DNA from 2 places in the Clostridium sp. ETTB3 genome. Region 2 is predicted to be linked to the other one. Evidence: riboswitches for the same ligand, from Rfam matches in the RefSeq annotation. Region 2 holds a riboswitch; the other holds the start of a gene.
What was found. A riboswitch is a leader RNA that binds a small molecule or an ion and turns the genes downstream of it on or off. The one in region 2 is predicted to bind S-adenosylmethionine.

Region 1: linked by a shared signal. The riboswitch ahead of metK (methionine adenosyltransferase) and the one ahead of metF (methylenetetrahydrofolate reductase [NAD(P)H]) in region 2 are both predicted to bind S-adenosylmethionine.

The regions. Positions count from the first base shown of each region.
Region 1 covers NZ_CP199832.1:479,816-489,473, reverse strand. Annotated here, with positions in the region: gene ACUN06_RS02435 (ComF family protein) at 1-526, opposite strand, end outside; gene ACUN06_RS02430 (hypothetical protein) at 499-1,491, opposite strand; gene recD2 (SF1B family DNA helicase RecD2) at 1,510-3,741, opposite strand; gene nagA (N-acetylglucosamine-6-phosphate deacetylase) at 3,893-5,029, shown strand; gene metK (methionine adenosyltransferase) at 5,125-6,300, opposite strand; SAM riboswitch class I at 6,389-6,521, opposite strand; tRNA gene ACUN06_RS02410 (tRNA-Tyr) at 6,640-6,724, opposite strand; tRNA gene ACUN06_RS02405 (tRNA-Thr) at 6,730-6,804, opposite strand; tRNA gene ACUN06_RS02400 (tRNA-Val) at 6,810-6,885, opposite strand; tRNA gene ACUN06_RS02395 (tRNA-Tyr) at 6,909-6,993, opposite strand; tRNA gene ACUN06_RS02390 (tRNA-Thr) at 6,997-7,071, opposite strand; tRNA gene ACUN06_RS02385 (tRNA-Tyr) at 7,113-7,197, opposite strand; gene yyaC (spore protease YyaC) at 7,625-8,164, shown strand; gene mreB (rod shape-determining protein MreB) at 8,207-9,241, opposite strand; gene spoIIID (sporulation transcriptional regulator SpoIIID) at 9,342-9,596, opposite strand.
Region 2 covers NZ_CP199832.1:1,052,204-1,061,861, forward strand. Annotated here, with positions in the region: gene ACUN06_RS05185 (V-type ATP synthase subunit B) at 1-486, shown strand, start outside; gene ACUN06_RS05190 (V-type ATP synthase subunit D) at 490-1,131, shown strand; gene ACUN06_RS05195 (MraY family glycosyltransferase) at 1,330-2,277, shown strand; SAM riboswitch class I at 2,339-2,514, shown strand; gene metF (methylenetetrahydrofolate reductase [NAD(P)H]) at 2,662-3,549, shown strand; gene ACUN06_RS05205 (S-ribosylhomocysteine lyase) at 3,561-4,019, shown strand; gene ACUN06_RS05210 (ACT domain-containing protein) at 4,317-4,586, shown strand; gene ACUN06_RS05215 (PFL family protein) at 4,613-5,968, shown strand; gene helD (RNA polymerase recycling motor HelD) at 6,224-8,509, shown strand; gene ACUN06_RS05225 (hypothetical protein) at 8,709-9,658, opposite strand, start outside.

The DNA.
Region 1 (9,658 bases), 570 kb from region 2:
TATTAAATATATCCCTATTATCTTTTATTTTAAAAGCTCCTTCAACATTAATTCTTCTTTCATCTTTACTTAATGTTTTTTGCTCCTTAGTATGCTTAATCTTTAATATACAATTGCTAATAGGAATATCAAGTAAATACCCAATTTTGTACGCTATAAATTTACATTGATTAAATCCCCTATTTTTAATTGCACTTTTAGTCATTGGTACATAGCAAATTACATCAGCCTTAATTTCATTTTTATTTATTATTTCTAATATAAATTTAGATAACACTTCTCCTGCTATAAAATTTTTACTATACTTAAATTCTAAAATTAATCTTTTTAATATACCACCGTAAAACCCATAGGAAATAGCTTCTTTATTTGCCAAATTTACGTTTTTTATTTTACTTCTACAATAATCACATATTCCTACAAATCCCTCTGTTTGGCATATTATACATTTTTCTTCTCTTGGATAAATTATATCTAATAATTCCTCTCCTACTTTTCTCAATAATTTAAGTATTGTTTTTCCCATAAACTTTTATTAAACATCCTCGTTATAACTTTAGCTTTATCCATTTCTTCTGAAACTTCTCTTGATACCATTATAGCTTCACATTGAATATCTTGAGACATATTTACAGCCCCACAAATATAAAGTATTTTTTTATATGAATAATATATATCATCTGCAAACAACATTATCACATTTAAATTTGGAATGTTTCTAATATATTGTCCACAACTATTAGTTATTATGAACAATGTATTACTATATCCTTGGATTATATCACTAACAAATTTAAAATCTTGATTTTTATTATACCTCACAACTCTTATTTCTAATGACTTCAATGTACTACAATAATGATTATACACTTTATTTAACTTTTCCTCTGATGGAACTACAATTAATACTATTCTTTTATTTTCTTTAAACCATTTAAAATACTCAAATAATGAAAGAGGTATATTTTCTTCTAACTTTATTCTAGTATTCATTAATCTAGGTTCAATTATAGGATATTTTTTCATCATATAATTTATTTCTAATTTTTCTCCAATTGGAAAAATATGATCACTTGCATAAATTATAATTTTATTACAATTCCAATATATTTCTTCAACAGCTTCTCTAATATATTCATTGCTTACCTTTGAAAATAAACTTATATCATCAAATATTACTAAATCATAAAATTCAGTTACTTCACTTATTTCTTCAATAAATATATATTTAAAATTATCTTTTAATTTTTCTGACTCTATAATACCATCTACAAAATTATTTAATTCTTTTATCTTTTCAGAAGCATATTTTTTTTCTCTATTGCAAAATATATAAAGTATATTTTTGTTCTTACATATTGTCTTATTAATTATATTTGAAAAAACTGCTATTGTATTAAATGGTCTTGTTTTTATAGATAAAACCTTTGTCTTTTTTGAATCCCATTTACTTATTTTCTTAAAAACATTACTCAATTCCTTATAATTCATAGTATCAGACTCCATTATTTATTCTTCCTTTATCTTATCATCAGATATAATATCTAAAATTCTTTCTTTTAATGATGAATATCTCTCCATACTATTTGTATTATCTACCATATACTTTAATGCCCTTTGATTTCCAACTACTACAACTAATTCTTTTGCTCTTGTTATTCCTGTATATAATATATTTCTATTCATCAAAAATGCTGAACCCATAAATGCTGGTGTTATTATTACTTTAAATTCACTTCCTTGACTTTTATGAATAGTAATTGCATATGCTAATTCTAATTCTTCAACATATAGGTTGTCATATACTATTCTTCTTTCATCATCAAATACAACTGTTACTGTTCTATTTTCTTCACTAATTGACTCAATAAAACCCATATCTCCATTAAAAATACCTACACCTTCATTATCACCATATCCATTTATTCTATTCCATTTTAATGAATAATTATTTTTAGTTTGCATTACCTTATCGCCTTCTCTAAAAACACTATCCTTAAACTTTCTTTCCTTTTTATCTTTACTAGGAGGATTTAATATAGATTGAAGTTCATTATTTAAATTATCTACCCCTAAAATTCCTTTTCTAGTAGGTGAAAGTACCTGAAAATCCCTTATCTTATTCCACTTAGAGTTGAAAAGAGGCAATCTTCTATTTACTAAATCTAAAATAGTTTCTAAAATTTCTTCATTACTTTCTCTATTATCAAAAAAGAAATCTCCGCCCTTTTTATTTAAATAAGGTAGTTCACCATTATTTATTCTATGCGCATTTGTTATAATCATGCTTTCTTTTCCCTGTCTAAATATATCCTTTAATCTAACTACCTTAATAAATTCACTATCTATTAAATCCCTTAAAACATTTCCTGGACCTACTGACGGCAATTGATCTGCATCTCCAACTATTATTAGTCTTGTTCCAAGTTTAATTGCCTTAAGTAAACTATTCATAAGCATTATATCAATCATTGATGCTTCATCTACTATTATTACATCACCTTCTAGTGGCTCTCCTTCACCTCTTCCAAAGAATGAATTTTCATTATCACTCACTCCCATTTCTAATAATCTATGTATAGTTTTTGCTTCTCTACCAGTTGATTCTGTCATCCTCTTAGCTGCTCTTCCTGTTGGTGCTGCCAAAAGAACCTTCATTCCATTATTTTCATATATTTCTATTATACACTTAATTATTGTTGTCTTTCCAGTACCTGGACCACCAGTAATTATTTCAATTCCATTTTCAAAGGCACCTAATATTGCTTCTTTTTGAGAATCTGCAAATACTATATTATTTTTTCTTTCAAAACTTGATATTTCAAAAGTAATATCAGAGTTTATAGTTTGAAAGTTTTCAATGCTTAAGGTAATTATCTTATTAGTTACTCCTAATTCACAAAAATAATATGGTAATGAGTATACAGCTTCAATTTCATTTATCTTTTCTATCTTTATTTTTCCTTCTAAGACACTATTATATATATTAACTTCTATTAACTCTTTATCTACACTTAAAACCCTTTGAGCTTCATTTATAAGTTTATCCTTTGGCATATATGTATTTCCAAGCCCTGAAAAACTATTTAATGCATATTTTATTCCACTTTGTACTCTAAAATCTGATATAGGTTCAATTCCTAAGCTTTTTGCTATTCTATCAGATGTTAAAAAACCAATTCCTGAAATTTCATCACTTAAAATATATGGATTTTCAGATACAATATTTTGTGCATCTCCACCAAATTTTTTATAAATTTTTAAACATTGATTTATAGTTACCCCATGTTTTTGAAAAAACATTATTATATCTTTGAGTTCCCTAGTTTCTAAATATGATTGATAAATAATATTATATTTTTTCTTCCCAATACCTTCTACTTCTTTTAACCTTTCAATATTATTATCTAATATATTTAATGTTTCTTCTCCAAAAGCTTTTACTATTTTTTTAGCTGTTACTGGTCCTATTCCATGAATTATTCCTGTGCTTAAGTATTTTTCAATTTCTTTTGTGGATGTTGGTAAAACTTCTTTATATTCTTCTACATTAAATTGTCTTCCAAATTGCTTATGTTTAATCCATTCACCCTTAACCTCAATTTGCTGCCCTTCTTTTATTAATGGCATTGTTCCTACAATTGTATTTACTTCTTTATTAGCTGTAATTTTAGCTACTACATAACCAGTATCCTCACTTTTAAATATTACAGCTTCAACTAAGCCATCTAATATCTCCATATTATCGCTCCAAACATTTTATTTTACTTATTAATATTATATAATTATAACATAAGTGAAATTTTCTTTGTTAAATTAGAACTTACTTATTCACTTATACATTATTAGCATGTAATAAAATTGTTAAACATTATTCTGGAGGTCTATTTATATGTTATTAAAAAATTGTAATATCGTTTTTCTCGATAAAATTGAAAAGGGATCTATATTAATTGAAAACGATATAATAAAGGAGATAAATCCCAAAATTATAAATACTAATGAGGAAATAGACTGCAAGGGTCTCTATGTTGCTCCTGGATTTATCGATGTTCATATTCATGGTGCTAGTGGATATGATACTATGGATGGTACATTTGAAGCAATAAATGAAATTTCAAAAACAATTTGTAAGTTTGGTACTACTTCGTTTACTCCAACAACAATGACAATGTCTGCTTCAGACATATTAAAATCTATGTTAGCTATTAAGAAAGCTAAAATAGAAGGTACAGATGGTGCACAAGTTTTAGGTGCTCACTTAGAAGGACCATTTATTAGTCCTGGTGCCATAGGTGCTCAAAATTCTAACTATCTAATTAAGCCAAGCTATGAAAACTTCGAAGCTATGACAGGAGATGCAATGGATGCTGTAGTGTCAATTACTATGGCCCCTGAAGTTGATGGAGCAAAAGAATTAGCTAGTATATTAACTGAAAAAGGAATCCGTTGTTCTATAGGTCATACTAAAGCTACTTATGAAGAAGCTATTGAAGGTATAAAAAGTGGATTTTGCCATTCAACACACTTATTTAATGCAATGACTGGTTTTACCCATAGAGAACCTGGAGTTGTAGGCGCAACTTTTGATACTGATATAACTACAGAAACAATTTCTGATGGTATTCATATATCTTACCCATCATTAAGAATTGCTTATAAACAAAAAGGAACTGATAAAACATTATTAGTTACTGATGCAATGTGTGCTTGTGGAATGCCTGATGGAAAATATGCTTTAGGCGGACAACCTGTTATAGTAAAAAACGGTGCTGCTAGACTTGAAAATGGAGCATTAGCTGGATCTGTTTTAACTCTTAATAAAGCAATAAAAAATATTTATGAAAATACTGACTATCCTTTATACGAAATAATTAAAATGGCTTCTTACAACGGAGCAAAATATTGTAAGGTTGATAATAAAAAAGGGCAAATTAAAGAAAATTTTGATGCTGATTTAGTTGTTTTTGATGAAAATATTGATATTAAAATTACTATAATTGGTGGTAAGGTAGTTTATTCTAATTAATATTTTTTACTCTAGAAACTTTGTATTAATTTCATCATAAGATACTTAATCTTTTAATTATAATAAAAAGCGAAGACTTATGTCCTCGCTTTTTATTATAGGTATTTCTTTATTTCATCAACTTTATTTAATTGTTCCCAAGGTAAATTTAAATCATTTCTACCAAAGTGACCATAAGCAGCTGTTTGTCTATATAAAGGTCTTCTTAAATCAAGATCTCTTATAATTGCTCCTGGTCTTAAATCAAATACTTTTTCAACAATGTTAGTTATTTCTTCATCACTTAACTTACCTGTTCCAAAAGTTTCAACTTCAATAGATACTGGCTTTGCAACACCTATTGCATAAGCTAATTGAATTTCTAATTTATCAGCTATACCAGCTGCAACTAAGTTCTTAGCTACCCATCTTGCTGCATAAGCTGCTGATCTATCAACCTTTGTTGGATCTTTTCCTGAGAATGCACCACCACCGTGTCTTCCATATCCTCCATAAGTATCAACTATAATTTTTCTTCCTGTTAATCCACTATCTCCTTGTGGTCCTCCAACAACAAATCTACCAGTTGGATTAATGTAATATTTAGTTGATTCATCTAATAATTCAGCAGGTATAACAGCTCTTATTACATGCTCCATTAAATCTTCTCTTATTTGTTCTTGACTTACATGTTCATCATGTTGAGTTGATATAACTATTGCATCAATTCTTACTACCTTATTATCATCATATTCCACCGTTACTTGAGTTTTACCATCTGGTCTTAAATATGATAAAGTTCCATTTTTTCTTACTTCTGTTAATCTTCTTGATAATCTATGTGCCATAGCAATTGGTGAAGGCATATATTCAGGTGTTTCATTAGTTGCAAACCCAAACATCATTCCTTGATCTCCAGCACCTACAGCTTCAACTTCATCATTTTCTCCCTCTCTAGATTCTAAAGCCTCATCAACTCCCATTGCAATATCACTTGATTGTTCATCAATAGATGTTAATACTGAACAAGTATCACAATCAAATCCATATTTAGCTCTATCATATCCAATTTCTTTAATTGTGTTTCTAACTACTTTAGGAATATCTACATAACAAGATGTTGATATTTCCCCCATTACTAGTACCATTCCTGTTGTTACTGCTGTTTCACAAGCAACTCTTGCCATTGGATCCCTTGCTAATATACTGTCTAAAACTGCATCCGAAATTTGGTCACATATTTTATCTGGATGCCCTTCTGTTACTGATTCTGATGTAAATAATCTTTTCATTTTGCTTAGCTCCTCTCATTCTGATATTAATTCTAAGCAATAAAAAAAGTCTCTTGCAAAAAGAAGAGACTTATTATTATCTAATGTCTTCTTATCTTGCAAATTAAAAATTCTGCAGGAATTTGCACCACGTCTACTAGTTTCAAATATTATTACTTGTCACTATCAACAGGTTGCCGGGTTTCACAGGGCCTTTATCCCTCCACCTCTCTGGATAAGAACTAATATCAAATTTTATTTCTAAGAACATTTTATACATATATCCATACTATGTCAATAATTTTTTATTTTTATGTATAACTAATATATAAAAAAAGCATGGTATAAACCATGCTTAAATGGTGGGGGAGGACGGATTCGAACCATCGAAACGAAACGTAACAGATTTACAGTCTGCCCCCTTTGGCCTCTCGGGAACTCCCCCATTTTTGGAGCTTCATGTCGGAGTCGAACCAACAACCTGCTGATTACAAGTCAGCTGCTCTGCCATTGAGCCAATGAAGCTTATTTGGTGGAAACAACAGGGATCGAACCTGTGACCCTCTGCTTGTAAGGCAGATGCTCTCCCAGCTGAGCTATGCTTCCATAATTAATTTGAAAATTTTAAATGGTGGGGGAGGACGGATTCGAACCATCGAAACGAAACGTAACAGATTTACAGTCTGCCCCCTTTGGCCTCTCGGGAACTCCCCCATTTGGAGCTTCATGTCGGAGTCGAACCAACAACCTGCTGATTACAAGTCAGCTGCTCTGCCATTGAGCCAATGAAGCATATTAACAAATTTCAATTTCATTAATTTTCAAGTTATTAATGGTGGGGGAGGACGGATTCGAACCATCGAAACGAAACGTAACAGATTTACAGTCTGCCCCCTTTGGCCTCTCGGGAACTCCCCCATTTTTGTTTTATAACTTTGTGCCGTTCGTTTTGTTACTGCCGAACTGACAAGGACTAGTATATAATTAAACCAATTATATTTCAACCACTATTTTAGCCTATTATCCCTAATTATATGTAATTAAATTTAAATTACTCTCTTTTTCTCCATTTTAATATAATTTTCTTTTTATACTTTAAATATATTTCCCTTATATTTTAGTAACACATTTATTTTTAATAAATATAGTATAAGTACAAGGATAGCATTTTAATATATTTTTATTTAATTATAAAAATATAAACTTTATTTTTTATAAAAATTATATTATTGCTTTATAAGTCATATATTTATATGAGATAAAATTTCATGAAGAATTTTAATATATGCTTCCTTATTTATAACAAATAAAAATAATCTTCATTATAAAGATAGGGGTGAATTATTTGATTAAAAGGAAATTTAATTATAAATCTAATTTAGCTTACTATGAAATTGCTGAATTTATGATAAAATATATTAATCCTAATAGTATTATAGTTTGTATTGGTACTGATAAATGTGTTGGTGATTGTTTGGGACCACTTGTTGGAACATTTCTTGAAGAACATAATTTTCCCTTACCTGTATATGGAACATTAAAGGATCCTATTCACGCATTGAATTTAGATAAAAAACTAGAAGAAATAAATAAATTACACCCTAATGCATGTATAATAGGAATAGATGCTTGTCTTGGAGATACAAATTCCATTGGCGAGATTCATACACGCGATTATCCAATTCATCCTGGAAAGGGTGTTGGAAAATCATTACCTGATGTTGGTGTTGCCTCAATAATTGGAATAATTGATTCTAGCGATGCAGCTGAATTTTTTACTTCTCGCAGTATACGACTTCACTTAGTATTTGAAATGGCAAAAGTTATTTCTAACGGCTTAATTAATGCCTATTATCTAAATTCGTTATCAAATAAACAATGCTAGAACTGTACTACTTCTAGCATTGTTTATTTTAAAAACCAAACTCTAATCTATTAAAGTAATTTCCTTATTAGTAAACTCATTGTCCAATTTTGATGCATATTTAAGCACCTCTCCAGTTCCTAATGCTACAGCTTCTATAGAATTACTTGCAACATTAACCTTAATGCCTGTACTATCTTCGATAAGCTTATCTAATCCATCTATTAACGCTCCTCCACCAGTCATTAATATCCCTCTTTCGATTATATCTGCGGCTAATTCTGGAGGAGTTTGCTCTAAAACAGATTTTACACTTTCTAAAATCATTGAAACCGGCTCCATTAAAGCTTCTCTTAATTCTTCAGTTGAAATTAAAACTTCACCAGGTAACCCAGTTATTAAATTCCTACCTTTTATACTTGTTGATATATTTCTCGAATCTTTAAAAACTGATCCTACACTAACTTTTAAATCTTCAGCAGTCTTTTCTCCGATTAAAATCTTATATTTCATCCTTACATATTTAATAATTGCTTCATCAAACTTATCTCCAGCTACTTTTATAGACTCTCTAATAACTACTCCACCTAAAGATATAATTGCAATATCAGTTGTTCCTCCACCAATATCAACTATCATATGACCATTAGGCTGTGTTATATCAAGTCCAGCTCCAATTGATGCTGCTAATGGCTCCTCTATTAAATTAACCTTTTTAGCTCCTGAATTAATAGCTGCATCTATAACAGCTCTTTTTTCAACTTCTGTTGCTTCTGATGGAATACAAACTACAACTCTAGGTGCAATTACTCTTCTCTTTCCTAATGCCTTTTTTATAAAACTTTTAAGCATTTTTTCTGTAATATCATAATCTGATATTACCCCATCTCTTAATGGCCTAACCGCTATAATATTTCCTGGTGTTCTCCCTATCATTTTTCTTGCTTCTTCACCAACAGCTAAAACTTTATTATTATTTCTATTAATTGCTACAACTGAAGGTTCTTTTAAAACTACTCCCTTGCCTTTTACATATACAAGTACAGTAGCAGTGCCTAAATCAATTCCTAAATCGCTACCAGCTCTCCAAAACCACATTTTATTCACTCCTATATATACTAAAACTTCGAAATATTTGTTTTTTCTTCAAATTTATTCATTTTTATTATATATGTAATGAATTTATCATTCAATATCTTTATAGGTCATTTGCTTTATATTTCATTTTTGTGGCTTTTCCACCTCTAATATGCCTTTCTGATTTATTTAACTCTAATATCAAATGTGTCTTTTCTGCTATTGCTGGATTTATCTTAGGTAATCTTTCTGTCATATCCTTATGAATTGTACTCTTGCTTACTCCAAATACTTTTGCTGTTTTTCTTATTGTTGCCTTTGAGTCAATAATATATTGAGCTACTTCTAAAACTCTTTCTTCTATATAGTCTTTCAAAATTATACCTCCTTAACTTACATCTATTTATTATTTACTTAATCTTCAAAAAAATTCATAAT
Region 2 (9,658 bases):
CAAATTCCAATATTAACAATGCCTGAAGAAGATAAGACACATCCAATTCCAGACTTAACTGGATATATTACAGAGGGACAAATAATTCTTTCAAGAGAATTATACAAAAAGGGAATTGTACCTCCAATAGATGTTTTACCATCACTTTCAAGACTTAAAGATAAGGGGATTGGTAAAGGCAAAACTAGAGAAGACCATGCAGATACAATGAACCAACTATTCTCAGCTTATGCACAAGGTAAGCAAGCTAAAGAATTATCAGCAATCTTAGGTGAATCTGCATTATCAGAAACAGATAAGAAATTTGCTAAATTTGCTGAAGCATTTGAAGAACAATATGTTTCTCAAGGATTTGAAACAAATAGATCAATAGAAGAAACTTTAAATTTAGGTTGGAAATTACTTAAGATTCTTCCTAAGACTGAACTTAAGAGAATCAGAGATGAATATCTTGAAAAGTATATGCCAAAGGGAGATGAAGAGTAGAATATGGCAAAATTAAATGTCAATCCTACTAGAATGGAGCTATCTAAGCTGAAAAAAAGGTTAACTACAGCAACAAGAGGGCATAAGCTTCTTAAAGATAAGCAAGATGAATTAATGAGACAATTCATTAACCTTGTTAAATATAATAATGAATTAAGAAAGTCAGTTGAAGCTGAACTAGAAGGTTCATTTAAAGATTTCGTTATGGCAAGTGCTGTAATGAGTTCGGAATTTTTAGAAGAAGCAGTTGCTTATCCAAAAGATAGTGTATCTGTTGAAGTAGGAACAAAAAACATAATGAGTGTTAATGTTCCAGAAATGAAATTCCACAGACAATTACAAGATAGTGAAGGAAGCATTTATCCATATGGTTTTGCAAATACATCTTCTGAATTAGACGATGCTATAGGAAAGCTTGAATCTATACTTCCTAAGCTTCTTGAATTAGCTGAAGTTGAAAAATCAACTCAGTTAATGGCTGATGAAATTGAAAAGACAAGAAGAAGAGTTAATGCACTTGAATATATGACTATTCCTCAATTACAAGAAACTATCAAGTTTATAAGAATGAAGCTTGATGAAAATGAAAGAGGAGCTTTAACTAGATTAATGAAAGTTAAAGATATGATTAACTCAAGAGCATAATTATTTAACATTATCACAATGGGAGCTGTTTTAAATTAACAGCTCCTTAATTTTATAATTAATTATTTAATAAGAAGAAATTTAAATTTTTAGTATATTGCATATATATTTATAATTTGATAATAAATAAAAATAATAGTATAATGCTAATAGAATACACAATTGTACATATTGTACTAAATTTTAAGGAGAAAATTAATGAAGTATTTACTAGCGACAATTTTGTCTTTTTCAATAGTATTTATTTTGACACCAATACTAATGAAATTAGCATTTAAATATAATTTTACTGATAAACCAACCAAAAGAAAAAAACATAGAGGTAATATACCACTTTGTGGAGGAATATCCATGTTTATTGGTTTTTTTATACCTTATTTTATAATTTTTTCGGATCATCCATTTAAAGAAAAGTACGGTATTTTTATAGGAGCATTATTAATATTAATAATAGGAATAGTAGATGACTATCATAAGAGTATTGGCAAGGAGTTTGCTATTATACCAAGATTAATAGTACAATTGTTAGCAGCAATTATTGTATATAAATCTGGAGTGGCTTTTCATGGATTTACAAATCCATTTACAAATACATATATTGTTTTATCACCTATAATTCAATTTTTATTAACTGTAACTTGGATTTTTGGTGTTACCACTGTTATTAATTGGTCAGATGGAATGGATGGATTAGCAGGGGGATTAACATTTATATCTGCAATGACATTTGCAGCATCTGCAATAATATTATCACAACCTCCATCATTATTATTTTCTTTAATGACAGCAGGAAGTGTATTAGCATTTTTATTTTATAATAGATATCCTGCAAAAATATTTATGGGAGATTCAGGCGCTAATTTTTTAGGCTTTATTTTAAGTATAATAGCTTTAGATGGAGCTTTTAAAGCAGCAACTATATTAAGTTTACTAATTCCAATTTTAGCACTAGCAGTACCTATTTTTGATAATATATTTGTAATTTTTAAAAGATTTTCAGAAGGGAAACCTGTGTATCAAGCAGATAGAAGTCAGCTACATTATAGGCTAGAAGCAAAGGGAATGAATACTAAACAAGTTGTAGCTTTTATAAGTATAATAAGTTTAACATTTAGTATTATTTCTATAGTAATGTTATTAATTTAGTGAAATTATATACAAAAGTTAAGTATTTACAAATTTGAAAAAAGAATGTATAATTTGATGGAACTTATCAAGAGTGGTGGAGGGACTGGCCCATTGAAACCCAGCAACCTGTCGACAGTGACAAGTGCCAAGTGATAAGTGACAAAGTTATTAGTAGTAACTTGTCACTTATCACTTATAACTTGTCGCTACTTGAATGTGGTGCTAAATCCAACAGCTATTGCTGAAAGATAAGGATATTTTAATGGTCAAGACTTTATAATTACCTAAAGGAAATATCCTTTAGGTTTTTTTATTTATTTTAAATAATATAATGATAGTGAGTTTATTATAATTATTTAATTTGAAGCAATAACTTTAGACAAAAAACAAGGGGGTATTTATATGAAAATTAATGAAATATTTGAAAATAAGGATTTAGTATTTTCCTTTGAAATTTTTCCACCAAAAACAACTTCTTCAGTAAAAACTATTTATAATACTTTAGAAGAATTAAAGGATTTAAAACCAGATTTTATAAGTGTTACTTATGGGGCAGGAGGAAGCTTAGTAAATAATAGAACAATAGAATTATCTTCACTGGTTAAAGAAAAATATGGAGTTGAAGCAGTAGCTCATTTAACTTGCATTAATTCAACAAAAAAAGAAATTGATTATATCTTAGATAATTTAAAATCAAAAGGAATTGAAAATGTTTTAGCATTAAGAGGGGATATTCCAGAAGGTCAAACTTTAAGAGGTGATTTTAAATATGCTTATGAACTTATATCACATATAAAGGAAAGAGGAGATTTTAACATAGCAGCAGCATGCTATCCAGAAGGTTATGTTAGAGGAAGAGATTTAAAGGAAGATTTAATGCACTTAAAGTTAAAAGAAAAAAGTGGCGCTTCTCATTTTATATCTCAATTATTCTTTGATAATAATTATTTTTATAACTTTTTAGAAGAAAAGGATAAATTAAATATAAAATCTTCTATTGAAGCTGGAATTATGCCAGTAACTAATAAGGCTCAAATTGAAAGAATTACTTCATTATGTGGTGCTACATTACCAGAAAAGTTTGTTAAAATCGTAAATAAGTATGAACATGATAAAGAAGCATTAAGAGATGCTGGAATTGCATATGCAGTTGAACAAATAGTTGATTTAGTTTCAAGTGGAGTTCAAGGAATTCATTTATACACAATGAATAATCCATATGTTGCAAGAAAAATAACTGAAAGCATAGATTCTATAAGAAATTCCATTAATAAAAAAAGAGTAGTTTAGGAGGTAATAAAATGGATAAAGTAGAAAGTTTTGAATTAGATCATAGAAAGGTTAAAGCACCATATATAAGAAAGTGCTGTACTTTAAATGGACCTCAAGGAGATTATGTAACAAAATTTGATATTAGATTTTTACAGCCAAATAAAGAAGCCTTTGGAACAGCAGCTATGCATGGATTAGAACATTTATTAGCATATGAATTAAGAAAAAATTTAGATGGAATAATTGATTTTTCTCCAATGGGATGTAGAACAGGATTTTATTTAAGTATATTTGGAAATAGAGAAGTTAGTGAAATTAAGGAAGCTGTTGAAAAATCATTAAATGTTGTATTAAATGCAACAGAAATTCCTGCTGCAAATGATATCCAATGTGGTAATTATAGAGATTTATCTTTATTTGGAGCAAAGGAATATGCAAGAGAGGTATTAAAGAAAGGATTTTCTCTTAATATTTATGGAGAAGAATAAAAATAATATATAAAGTATGTATAAATAATGATGCTTATAAGTAAGTGTCATTATTTTTTTGTATTAAAAGTTATAAGGTTAACAATATTTTATGAATTATGCTAAGGAGGTGGTAAATTTATAAAAATATTATGATTTTATTATTAAGTAATATAAGTAATAAGGCAGCAGAAGTTTAATAGTTTTATAAGAAGTATAAATAGAAGATGGGATAAATTGACAATTAATTATTGGAATAGTAGAATTAATATAATAAATTGTAAAAATTACTTAATTTGGAAATAGATGGAGGGTGAGATGAAAGCAATATTAACAGTGATAGGAAAAGATAAAGTAGGGATTATAGCTGGAGTAAGTAATGAATTACAAAGGTTAAATATTAATATTTTAGATGTTAATCAAACAATTATAGATGAATTTTTTACTATGATAATGATGCTTGATTTAAAGTTAAGCAATAGTAATTTTGAGGAAATTAAAAAATCTTTAGAATTAAAAGGCAAGGAACTTGGAGTGGATGTGAAAATACAAAGGGAAGAAATATTTAACTCAATTTATAGTGTATAAAATAAAGCTTTTAATGGGGGAAAGTTATGAATGCAAATAATATATTAGAAACAATTAAAATGATTGAAGAAGAAAAGTTAGATATTAGAACTATAACTATGGGAATTTCTCTTTTAGATTGTATAGATAGCAATGGAGATAAAGCTAGGGAAAAAATATATAATAAGATTATTACAGTTGCTAAAGATTTAGTTAAAGTAGGCAATGAAATAGAAAATGAATTTGGAGTGCCAATAGTGAATAAAAGAGTTTCGGTTACACCAATATCTATAGTAGCAGGTACTACAGATGAAAAAAATTATATAAAATTTGCCGAAACATTAGATAGGGCTGCATATGAATTAGGCATTGACTTTATAGGGGGATTTTCAGCATTAGTACATAAGGGATATACTAAAGGCGATAGCATTTTAATTAATTCAATTCCAGAAGCATTAGCTAAAACTAGTAAGGTATGTTCATCTGTAAATGTAGGATCAACAAGATGTGGAATTAATATGGATGCTGTGAAAGAAATGGGTGAAGTAATTAAAAAAACAGCAAATTTAACATCTGATAAAAAGGGATTTGGGTGTGCAAAGCTTGTTGTATTTGCAAATGCAGTTGAAGATAATCCATTTATGGCAGGAGCATTTCATGGGGTAGGAGAAGCGGATAAGATTATTAATGTAGGTGTAAGTGGTCCAGGGGTAGTTCAAAGAGCAATTGAAAAGGTAAAGGGAGAAAGTTTTGATGTATTAGCAGAAACAATAAAAAAGACAGCATTTAAAATAACAAGAATTGGGCAATTAGTAGCACATGAAGCATCTAAAAGATTAAATACTCCTTTTGGAATAGTAGATTTATCATTAGCACCTACACCTGCAATTGGAGATTCTGTAGCACATATATTACAAGCAATGGGGTTAGAAGTAGTAGGAACACATGGAACAACAGCAGCACTTGCATTATTAAATGATCAAGTTAAAAAAGGTGGAGTAATGGCATGTAGTCATGTTGGAGGATTAAGTGGAGCGTTTATTCCAGTTTCAGAAGATGCAGGAATGATAGATGCAGTTTTAAATGGTTCATTAAATTTAGAAAAGCTTGAAGCTATGACAGCAATATGCTCAGTAGGATTAGATATGATTGCAGTACCTGGAGATACATCAGCAGAAACAATATCAGCAATAATTGCAGATGAAAGTGCAATTGGTGTTATAAATAATAAAACTACAGCTGTAAGGATAATACCAGCACCAGGATGTAAGGTTGGAGATATGGTTGAATTTGGGGGATTATTAGGAAGTGCTCCTGTAATGAAAGTAAATAAATATTCTTCATTTGAGTTTATACAACGAGGTGGTAGAATACCAGCTCCAATACATTCATTTAAAAATTAATTAATATATAAGGATATTTTATAATAAATAATTAATTGAAAATATTAATTAATTATTTATTAGGGAATATATTTATTTTACACTATAAATTTAGACAGTGTTTAATAAATTATATATAATAAAATTGATAAAATTAAAATAAAAGTTGTAAAAGTGGAAAGACTATAAATAAGTATTACTATACAAATTAATAAGTATAGATTATTATTAGGTATGGCATAAAATTTATAAAAAATAGAATGGTCGTGAAAACAAATGAATGATAATTTAGCTTTAGAAAAGAAAATTCTTGAGCAAAAGCGTAAAGATATATTAAATGAAGTTGAACAAAAAAAAAGATACCAAGAAGAAATACAAAAAAAATTAATATCTGTTACTAAAGAAGCAAAAGGAAGCTATAGCCAAGAAAAAGAAAATACAGAAAAAATATATATGCTTTTAAAGAAAGAAATAGAAAATTATGAAGAAGCATTAAAAAATCCTTATTTTGGTAGAGTTGATTTTGATGAGAAATTTGGAAGTCAAGAAAAGATTTATATAGGAAAAAAGGGAATAACATCAACATATGATGGTGAAGAAATAGTTGTGGATTGGAGAGCACCAGTTGCAGATTTATATTATAGTGGGACAGGGGGAGAAGCATACTATAAAGCACCTATGGGAGTAGTTGAAGGAGACTTAAATTTAAAGAGAAAATTTTTATATAATGAAGAAAATCTATCTAAAATTTTTGATGAAGGAACAAATGAAATAATAATTAATGGAGAAGAGGGAGAAGGGCTTGTTGATGAGTTCTTAAAAATAAACTTAGAAGAAAGTAGAGGAAAAAAGTTAAAGGAAGTAGTTGCAACAATACAAAAAGAACAAAATGATATTATAAGGTGGCCTAAAAATCTTCCTATAATAGTTCAAGGATCAGCTGGTTCAGGAAAAACTACAATTGCATTACATAGATTAGCTTATTTGTTATATAGATATAGAGAATCGATGGATGGAAAAGATATTTTAGTTTTAGCACCAAATAAGCTATTTTTAGATTATATATCTGATATTCTTCCAACGTTAGGTTCAAATGATGTCAAGCAAACAACTTTTCAAGAGTTAGTTATGAAGCAATTAAAAATAAAGGGAAAAATTAAAACTAAAGATGATAAGTTAAAAGAACTTATAGAAGCAGAGGACAGTAAAGAAAAACAATTTATAATTAATTCATCTAGAGTAAAGGGAAATTTAATATTTAAAACTATAATAGATAGATATATAACATTATTAGAAGGTAGTTCATTAGAAATTGATGATATATTAATTTCTAATTATGTTTTATTTTCAAAAAGAGAAATAATGAGATTATACCTTAAAGATCTTTCTAATTATCCTATAAATAAGAGAAAAGATGAAATAAAGAGATACTTAACATTAAAATTAAAAGAAAAGATTGCAATGCTTCTTGTTCAAATTGATAGAGAATGGGACTTAAAAATTAAAGAAATAAAAAGAAAGTTAGATGATAGTGAAGAAAGAAGACATAAGTTAATAGAAATATATAATGAAAGAGATAGTTTAAAGGAACATATTAAACATGATGCTAAAAAGACTATGAATGATTATTTTAAGCATTGGAGAGGAATTACATGTAGTGATATTTATTATAGATTATTTGAAGATGATCAAATATTTGAAATTGTTACGGCAAATAGAATTCCTAAAGGTTTAGCTGAATATATTAAAAATGATGTGTTAAGAAACAAAGAAAATGGAATAATTGATGAAGATGATTTACCAATATTATTTTATATTCATATGATATTAGAAGGAATAGATGAAAAAAATAAATTTAAACATATAGTTGTAGATGAAGCTCAAGATTATAGTCCATTTCAAATATATTTAATTAATAATATGTCTAAGGGAAATTCATTAACTCTTGTTGGTGATTTAGCACAAGGTATATATCATTATAAGGGAATAAGAAAATGGGAAGATATTACTGAAGGTGTTTTTGATGGAAAGGCAACTTTTATTTCCTTAAGCCAAAGTTATAGATCAACAGTTGAAATAATAGAATTTGCTAATTCTGCATTAAAAGCACAAGGGTTAAATATAAAAAGTGCAAAACCTGTATTAAGACATGGAGATAAACCACAAATAATTAAATCTGTATCTAGAAGAGAATCTGTTGAATTAATTGATGAAATAGTTAAGAGGTTAAATTCTAAAGGGAAACATAGTATTGCTATTATAACTAAAACTTTTAATGAAGCAAAGATTTTAGATAAGGAGTTAAAAAAATATACTAATTTAGAATATACTTTAATAAAAGGTAATGAAAAGGATAGTCCTAATACAGATATAGTTCTTATACCTACTTATTTAACAAAGGGCTTGGAATTTGATGGTACAATTATATATAATCCAACAGAAAAAAACTATCCTGATAATATATTAAATCAAAGATTATTATATGTAGCTTTAACAAGAGCACTTCATAATGAATATATAATAACAGAGGAAGAGTTATCAAAAAATATAGTTAGAAGTTAAATAAAGAATAAAACTATAAGCATGTTAAATTACAATTAACTATCTTATAGTTTTATTTTTTATGGATTTTTTATAAGCTTTTAAAAACTTTTAAATAACATATAATAAAAAAAATCCTACATGAAGGAATTAAAATAATTCCTTTCATGTAGAGATTTTTTTATCCTGCCTTATATAAGTTATAAGTTGATAAAATATATTAGCAACCACTATATGGTGGATTAAAATCATCATATGGGAATGGAAGTGTATTAAATTCTTGGCAAGGATCGTTGTTACTATATGAAGGTGGACATTGAGGTGGTTCACCAGGTTCAGTAGTAATAACTGTTATAGTTGTTAACCTATATAATTCAATAATTGTGAATAATCCAATTATAACATCTGCACGATATAATTGTGTTGTTGGAATAACACCAGGAGTAGGTGAAGGTACAAAATATCTAGAGATATTAGCTGTTAATGAATTTGCTATTGATTTTACAAATACTTCAGGAAGATTATTATTTAGTGGTAATGAACCATTGCAAGCTGCATTACAAAGGTTACCATTATTTGAGCTAGATATATTAGAGTTTAATGAATCAAAAACTTTAATAGGTGTATTTTCTTCCACAATTCCACCTTGTAATGAAATATTTTTAGTGTAAGTTGTATAAGCTGGAATATCTGTTGTTTCATTATTATCAACTGTTACAGTTATAGGATTTCCAGAAGCATCAATTAATGTTAAATCATAAGTGAAAGTATAAGTTACTTTAACATTATAAAAACCATTGGAATTAAAACTTTGAGGACATACATTTGCAGTAATTTCTGTATCAAAATTATCTACACAAAGACTACTAACTGAATCAGTAAAATTAATTATATCATCTTTGTTAATAGTAGCTACAAATGGAGAACTTTGTCCGGTAGCATTAGTAAGGTTTGTAGCAGCTAATTTACTAGCTGAAATTGGAATAGAGCTATAAGGGTTTGGTATTTCTGGTCCAGGGCCATCACAAATATCAGGACATGAAATTGGAGGTGCTGGAATCATTGGTCCACAAAGTGGTTTTAAGCAATCTTGTTGTTTACATCTACCATATATTTTTTTGGCAATGATACATTCATTAGCGAATGTATCAGATTGAACAACATTAAAAG